DNA from 2 places in the Luteibacter sp. 9133 genome. Region 2 is predicted to be linked to the other one. Evidence: riboswitches for the same ligand, from Rfam matches in the RefSeq annotation. Region 2 holds a riboswitch; the other holds the start of a gene.
The links. A riboswitch is a leader RNA that binds a small molecule or an ion and turns the genes downstream of it on or off. The one in region 2 is predicted to bind thiamine pyrophosphate.

Region 1 (4,192 bases), 3.3 Mb from region 2:
CGACTTGGCGGCCTTCAGATCGGCGTACCTGCTGAAGTCGAGCACGCTCTGGGTGACCGTGGCCGACTCGCTGCGCGTGCGGGTATGGCCGAGGTCCGTGCCCGTGGTCGTGTCGCGATCCGGACCATTCTGATCCGTCTGGGTGATACCCAGCTGCGCGCTGATCTGCGGGAGCAGCAGCGCACGGCTTTGTACGACGGTTTCACCCGTGGCGAGACGGGTGGAATCGGCCTGCGACAGCACCGGATCGTTGGCCCGGGCCTGGCGGTAGGCGTCGAGCAGGTCTTCAGCGTGGCTCGCGAACGGCGTCGCGGCCAGTGCCAGCGCGACGGTGAGCAGCTTCAAGCGCATGGTTTCGCCTCGTGGGTGATGGGAGATCTTTGGGTCAAAGCACGAAGCGCTTCACCGGCGCGGCATGCGCCAGGTAAGGAAGGTCCGTTTCAAACAGCGATTCCTCGCGATAGCGGCCGTCACCCTCGTGGGTGAGGAGGACCGCCGTCTGAGCGGGGGAATTGCCGCGTATGACGAACATGCGCCCGCCCGGCTTGAGCCAGCGCACGAATTTTTCGGGAACCGCATGGACGGCGCCCGTGACCACGACGGCATCGAAAACGCCCGTCGGCTGGTAGCCGTTGACGGCTTCGGCGGTTTCCACCGTGGCGTTGACCACCGAGGCGGCGGCGAGGCGCTCGCGGGCGGCGTCGACGAAGTCGGCGTGCATGTCGATGCTGGTCACCTTGCCGGCGAGGCGGGCGAGGCAAGCCGTCAGGAAGCCCGAGCCGGTACCGATTTCCAGCACCTCGTCGGTCTTCTTCAGTTCCAGGGCCTGCAGCACGCGACCCTCGACCACCGGCTTCATCATCACTTCGCCGTGGCCCAGCGGCAGGGTCAGGTCGGCGAAGGCGACATTACGGTGGGACGGCGCGACGAAATCTTCGCGACGGACGCCCTTCAGCGTCTCCAGGACGTCGGCATCGAGGACTTCCCAGGGACGAACCTGGTTCTCGACCATGTTCTGACGTGCCTGCTCGAAATTCATCGCCATGGTTTTTGGATCCCGTACGAAAAGCTGAAAAAGGTTCGAAAGGATAAGCGCTTAGCGCCCGTTTTCCCAATGTTGCCAAGGCTGCGGGTGCGCCACCGCCCGAGCTAAGTGCCGGAAGTCACCGGACCGGGCTGACGGAAGTCATGCCTGACCGTGCCTTCACTCGCTGGCGCCTGAACGATGAATGGTGCAAGCCCCTGAACGCCTTGGGTTTACCCGGGCAGTGGCCCCACTTCATTGTAATCCGCCGCGCAGCGCTTCCGTCGTACCGCCACCTTGAGGCTCATGCCGCAGGAGTGGTGGAAATAACTGAACCGCTGCGTATAATAAAGTCATAATTTCTGTTTGTGAAGGTGCAGCCATGAACGCCAGCCCGAAAATGAAGAGCCAGGGCCCGGGGCGTCCCAAGGACATGGAGAAGCGCGCGGCTATCCTGGATGCCGCCAAGGCGCTCTTCACGCAGGGCGGCTTCGCGGGCACCAGCATGGATGCGGTCGCGGCATCCGCGGGCGTTTCCAAGCTCACCGTGTACAGCCACTTCGGCGACAAGGACAACCTTTTCCGTGAAGTCATCCGTGCGCACGTACAGGAGCGCCTGCCGGACGACCTGTTCGACTTCAGCCCGGGCGCGGACATCCGCGTCACGCTGACCAACATCGCCAGCCGGCATGCGGCGATGGAGACCAACACCGAGTCCGTCGGTACGTTCCGCGCGATTCTTTCCGATTGCCAGTCGGGCGGTAATCCGCGTTTCGGTCGCCTGGTCTGGGAGGAAGGCCCGGCACGTATGCACAAGCTGGTGATGCGCCTGCTCGAGGGCGCCACCTCGCGTGGTCAGCTCGAAATCGTCGACATTTCCCGTGCGACCACGCAGTTCCTCGCGCTGCTCAAGGGCGACCTGCTCATCCGGCGCCTGTTTGGCTGCGAAGACTGCGCCGTGCAGTTCGGCGAGGAGGTCAAGGCCAATGCCCTGGCGGCCGTCGACATGTTCCTCCGCGCCTATGAGCCGCGCTCGTCCCAGGGCTGAGCGCTCGCTTCCCGCCCCGCTTCGTGGTTGAATCGCCCTCGAAGCGGGGGTGCCCAAGCAATTGCGCGGGCTGAGAGAGTCCCTTCGAACCTGATCCGGTCCGTACCGGCGTAGGAAGCTTCGTCCACGACAGGCAACGTGCGTCCATGCACGGGGCACGGCGTGGCGGCGCCGTCCGCTTCTCCCTTATCCGCAAGGTACGAGAAGCCGATGAACGCCAGTCCCACCGATCTTGCCCGCGCCGCGCGCGAGCTTTCCACCTCCGTCACCACGCCGATCGCCGGCTCGCGCAAGATCCACATCGGCGGCAGCCGGGCGGACGTTCGCGTCGCCATGCGCGAGATCGCGCAGTCGGCCACGCCCACGCTGTTCGGCGGAGAGGCGAACCCGCCCATCGTCGTCTACGACACCTCGGGGCCTTATACGGATCCGGCGCACACGGTCGACCTGGCCGCGGGGTTGCCTGCGCTGAGGGCAGGCTGGATCGAGGAGCGGGGCGACGTCGAGCGCCTCGATGGGCTTTCCTCGGCGTTCGGCCGCTCGCGCGTGCACGACCCACGCCTCGATGCCTTCCGCTTCGGCAGCACGCGCCTGCCGCTTCGGGCGAAGGCTGGCGCCAACGTCACCCAGATGCACTACGCGCGCCGCGGAATCGTCACGCCGGAGATGGAATACATCGCGATCCGCGAGAACCAGCGCATCGAGGCGCTGGCCGACAGTGCCCTGCGCACGCAGCATCGTGGGGAAGCGTTCGGCGCCGCTTTGCCCGGGCGCATCACGCCGGCGTTCGTGCGCGATGAAGTCGCGCGTGGTCGCGCCATCATTCCGGCCAACATCAACCATCCCGAAGCCGAGCCGATGATCATCGGCCGTCATTTCCTGACCAAGATCAACGCCAACATCGGCAACAGCGCGGTCAGCTCCGGCATCGCGGAAGAAGTCGAAAAGCTGGTCTGGGCGATCCGCTGGGGCGCCGACAACGTCATGGACCTTTCCACGGGGAAGCACATCCACGAGACGCGCGAATGGATCATCCGCAACTCGCCCGTGCCTATCGGTACCGTGCCCATTTATCAGGCGCTGGAAAAGGTCGGCGGCGTGGCCGAGGAACTCACGTGGGACATCTTCCGCGACACGCTGATCGAGCAGGCGGAGCAGGGCGTCGACTATTTCACGATCCACGCGGGCGTCCTGCTCCGCTTCGTGCCCCTCACCGCCAAGCGCGTTACCGGCATCGTCTCCCGGGGCGGATCGATCATGGCCAAGTGGTGCCTCGCCCATCATCGCGAGAACTTCCTCTACACGCACTTCGAGGACATCTGCGAAATCATGAAGGCGTACGACGTGTCCTTCAGTCTCGGCGATGGCCTGCGTCCCGGTTGCGTGGCGGATGCCAATGACGCGGCGCAGTTCGGTGAGCTGGACACACTGGGCGAACTGACGAAGCTGGCGTGGAAGCACGACGTGCAGACCATGATCGAAGGTCCCGGCCACGTGCCGATGCAGCTGATCAGGGAGAACATGGAACGTCAGCTGGAGAAGTGCCACGAAGCGCCGTTCTACACGCTGGGCCCGCTCACCACCGATATCGCGCCCGGGTACGACCACATCACCAGTGCGATCGGCGCCGCGATGATCGGCTGGTTCGGCACGGCGATGCTCTGCTATGTGACGCCCAAGGAACACCTCGGTCTGCCCAATCGTCAGGACGTACGCGACGGCATCATCGCCTACAAGATCGCCGCCCACGCGGCCGATCTCGCCAAGGGGCATCCGGGGGCGCAGGTGCGCGACAACGCGCTGTCGAAGGCACGTTTCGAATTCCGCTGGGACGACCAGTTCAACCTGGGGCTCGATCCGGACAAGGCCCGCGAATTTCACGACGAGACCATGCCGAAAGACGCACACAAATCCGCGCATTTCTGCTCGATGTGCGGTCCGAAGTTCTGTTCCATGAAAATCACCCAGGACGTGCGCGATTTTGTCGCGGAGCAGGGCATGGCGGAAAAGAGCATGGAGTTCGTGGCACAGGGCGCCGAGGTGTACCGAAAGGCCTGACGGCGTGGCCGGGTGCCTGCGCCGGCAGGCCCCAACGCCGGTGGCGTGCTCCGCAAACCCTT
Region 2 (4,192 bases):
GATCGCATTGCCACTCGCCGTAATGCGCAGCCGGTCGGTAACCTGCCCGGCCAGATTCAACTCGATGCCCGTATGCACCTCCTGTCCCTGCTGGACAAAAGTGAAGCCTTCCGCCGTGTCATCCGGACGAGCGAACTGATACGACTGGCGGATGCGATACAAGGCGACCTGCAGGTCGAGCACATCGCTCACGGCATATTTCACGCCCGCCTCGACCTGGCGCGAATGCAGCGGTGCGAGCGTCGTGCCGCCGTTGGAGGTCCAGTAAGGCGCTTCGCGACCGAGCGAGATGCCTTCGCCGTAACTCAGGTACGTCGTCAGCGGCGTCGTCGGCTGCCACAACACCGCTGCCTGCGGCAGCGTCTTCGTCTCGCGTGTATCGCGCTCGAGTGCGCCGGTGTCGTCGTAGGCGCGCTCGTCCAGCTTGACCAGACGCGCGCCGGCCAGAACCTGCCACTGCTCACCCATGTGCATGCGATCGATCGCGAACAACGTGCGCTGCCAGCTGGTCAGGCGACGCACGGACGCGCCGGGCTGGTTCGGCGACGGGTCGAAAACGGGCACGACGCGATCGTCGATGTTGGCCGTGCCGACATAGTCGTAGACGTAAGGGAGCTGGTCGACCGTGCGACGGAACGCGCTGGCGCCGAGGTTGATCTCGTGATCGAGCGCACCGGTGGCGAAGCTGCCCGTGACCACGCCACGCACCTCGTCGTTCTGACGCGTGTCGTCGGGGCTGCGGTAGTCATAGACGTCGTAGTCACCGTTCGGTGCGAAGAAGTAACCGGGTGTGGCACCCGATGCGCACGACTCGGCGTAGAAGCACCCATAGGCAAACGCGACGTTGTCGTCGATCACCGTATGGCTGTGACCCGCCGACACCTGGGCGTTCCAGGTGTCGCTGAAGCGGTAGTTGAAGCGCAGCGACGTGTTGCTCGAATGGATACCTACCGGTCGCTGCCAGGGCTGGTAGCCGAGCAGTCGGGTGCGACTCGGGTGCGCCGGAATCGCCGTTCCACCAAGCAGCTGATAACCCGATGCGGAATTGCCACCGCTGGTCTGGTAGTCGGTGTCGAGGAGCAAGGTCGCCTGTTCGTTGATCTTCCAGTCGGCGCCGATCGACAGGAAGCTGCGACGCCCATCGGTGTGTTCAATGGCACCGTGCGTCTTTTCGTTGGCGGCATTCACCCGCACGCCGAACGACGGGGTAAACCATGTGCCAAGGTCGAGCGCTTCGTAGCTCGAGCCATGCGAGTCGGTGCCCAGCGTGAGGTTGTGCACCTCGGCTGGACGCTTGCTGACGTAATTGACCAGGCCACCCGGCTCGACCACGCCCGCCTCGAGACCGCCGAGACCCTTCAGCACTTCGACGCGCTCCTTACCCTCCAGCGCCTGCAGCTGCTCCGCGGACATCATCATGCCGTTGAAGCGAAAGCCTGTCGCGAGATCCAGCGGAAAACCGCGGATGGATACGTCCTGGTAGTAACCCGCCGGCGCGTAGTTGTCGTTGATCGCCGCGTCTCCGCGCACCAGCTCGCTGAGCGTGCGCGGCTGGCGATCGTCGATCTGTGCGCGGGTGATCACGGTGATGGCGGCCGGCGTGTCGTGCAGCGCCGCGCTGCCGAAGCTGCCGAAGGTGTCCAGCTGCGAGTCCGCGGCGTGGTAGCCGTCGGTCGCCGACGCGTGCACGTCGATGGTCGGCAGGGTTCGGGCCTGCTGCTGCGGGGCGGCATGGTCGTCCAAGGCCTGGGCCAGCGGAGCAAGGGCGAGCAGGGCCAGGGCGAGCGGGGTACGGGCAAGAGTCATCGTCGTCTTCGGGTTCACGGACGAAGCGACGGCGAACCACGCCGCCCGACAGGGCGTTTGTGGTTCTGCAAGCTCCCTACGCCGGTACTAACCGGGTCAGGTTCCAAGGGACTCTCTCAGCCCGGCGTATGCCGGGCACCCCCGCTTCTAGAACGCCTATTGAAGCACGAAATGTCAGCGCGCGTGACGGAGGGCGTCGAGCAGTCCCTGCCCTTCGGTCCCGGCGAACCAGCGGGCATGGCCCAGCAGGAAGGTCCGATAGGCCACGTCGGCGTGATCGCGGCGCCGCGTGATGCCTTCGAAATACTCCACCTCGGAGAGCGCGAAATCCACGTGGACGACGGGCAGGACATCGGCAAGCGCGGCCAGGTCCGCCGGAGCGAGCGGTCGGACGGACCGATAGCCGTCGAGCAGGCCGAGAGCCAGATCGATACGGGCAATCCCGCCCTGTTCGATGTCGAGCCACGCGATGGCGTTCCGCTCGATCGCCGTAGCCAGGTCGAACAGTGCGAACGTGCGCGCGGACAGGCCGAAGTCCAGCACGTCGGTGATTCGCCCCGCATCGCTCGCGTCGCTCCAGCAGAGGTTGGAGACGTGCCAGTCGCCGTGAGTCCACAAAGGCGTTTGTCGCGCTACGGCCAGGGCCGCAGCCCGCGTCCAAGGGCCGAGAACCATACCCACGTCGTCGCGCCAGTCGCGCTCGCTCAGATAGGCGGCGAGCGCCGGGCGTCCGGGCAGCTGTCCGGCCAGTACCGAGACGGGGTCGGCTGCCGAGAGCATCTCGGCTCGGGCGACCAGCAGGTGGGTCCCCCGCTGCGGCGCATCGTAGCCTTCCGCCGCAAGGTGCAGCCGCGCGAGCATCGCACCCGCGGCATGCGCGTGCGCGGCGCCGCCCGCGGGCGACCACGAAAACGCGTCGCGGTAGACATCGTTCCCGGTCGCGGACCGATGCACTTCGTAGACCCAGTCGCCCCTGGACACCGAGGAGCGGCCCGTCGCGTCACCGAGGACAAGCGGCACGGGGATCCCACGCGCGCGCAAGTGCGTCGCGAAACGATGTTCTTCGGCCAGCGTCCGCTTGTCGCGCAGACTCATGTGGTGCCGTTTGACGAAGACCTCGCCGGCCGAGGTGCTGACACGTGCCGCCGCCGACAGCGGGCGGGGACTGTGCCAGACGATGGCGTACGGCCCCTTCAACGAAGGGTAGCCGTCGAGCAGCGATGCCACCTCGTCTTCCGTCAGCGGCGGCCAGTCCGGTGCCTGCTGGTCGCCCGCGAGGCCGTGAGAAAGGTGGACTTCGTCGCTCATTCCGCCAGTGTATCGGACCCGCCATGCCCGCCTCACCCGCGCGCGGAAACGGCAAATTTACCAATTCGCCGTTTATTCGATGGCGAGCGGGCCGATAACCCTTCAAACTAGGCATGCCGATCGCGGAAAGCGTCGCTACCGACTGCTCCGATCGGCCACCCGGAAGGCAGAAGGGGTCGAATGTGCGTGCACTGAACAAGGATCCGTTAGTCTGGGGGCGCTATGTCGCCGTCGCGGGCGCGTATGCCGCCTGCTACGAGCTCACGCGCAACTTTTCATTTTCGCACTGGATGCTCCCTGCCGGCCTGCGCCTGGCCTGCCTGCTGCTTGTTCCCCGTCGCTTCTGGCCCGCGCTCGCTGTCGGCGAAGCCCTTCCCGTCGCTGAAATGGCCGCGCTGCATGCGCATGCTTTCGGCGTGCTCTGGGCCTGCCTCGTCTCGATCCCGACGATCGGCCTGTGCATGCCGGCGGTGATATGGATCCGGCGTCATGCGGACCTGCGTCGCGCCGACGGCCAGATCAACATGAACATGATCATGGTGGCGACGCTTGCCTGCGCCCTCATTGGCGGCGGTGCCAGCACCTTTACGCTGTCGATCGTGCAGATGGGCGATGGCTCGCCCAATCCCGTGGTCGAAGTACAGGACTTTCTGATTTATTTCCTCGGTCAGTACCTGGGCGCCCTTACGCTCACGCCGACCATCATGGCGATGCGCGAGCGCATGGCTGCCCTGCCCGGTGGCATCGTCACCTGGCACGCCGTGCGGTCCAGCCCGCTGGCGCGCGATACGCTGCTGATCGTCGTACCCTCGCTCGCGATCCTGATCTTCCTCGCGTCACAGGTCGTCGAGGGCACCGCCGCGCTGCAGAGCGTGCGCATGGCGATGGCGGTTCCCGTCATCCTGCTGACCTGGCGGCACGGCTGGCACGGCAGCGCGGTGGCCGGCATGCTCGCCAGCATCGCTCTCGCATCGACATCGTCGTTCCTGACGGAGCCGCTGATGATCCAGGCGCAGGTCGTGCTGTCGCTGGTGATCTTCACGTCCCTGCTGTTCGGTGTACGAGTGGCTCGCCGCAT

Region 1: another riboswitch for thiamine pyrophosphate. It lies ahead of thiC (phosphomethylpyrimidine synthase ThiC); the one in region 2 lies ahead of FA87_RS16730 (TonB-dependent siderophore receptor).

The regions. Positions count from the first base shown of each region.
Region 1 covers NZ_JUHO01000001.1:540,338-544,529, forward strand. The annotation lists gene FA87_RS02160 (TolC family outer membrane protein) at 1-351, opposite strand, end outside; gene FA87_RS02165 (protein-L-isoaspartate O-methyltransferase) at 386-1,045, opposite strand; gene FA87_RS02170 (TetR/AcrR family transcriptional regulator) at 1,407-2,072, shown strand; TPP riboswitch at 2,108-2,206, shown strand; gene thiC (phosphomethylpyrimidine synthase ThiC) at 2,283-4,130, shown strand.
Region 2 covers NZ_JUHO01000001.1:3,830,057-3,834,248, forward strand. The annotation lists gene FA87_RS16730 (TonB-dependent siderophore receptor) at 1-1,806, opposite strand, end outside; TPP riboswitch at 1,863-1,959, opposite strand; gene FA87_RS16735 (phosphotransferase) at 1,981-3,114, opposite strand; gene FA87_RS16740 (MASE1 domain-containing protein) at 3,297-4,192, shown strand, end outside.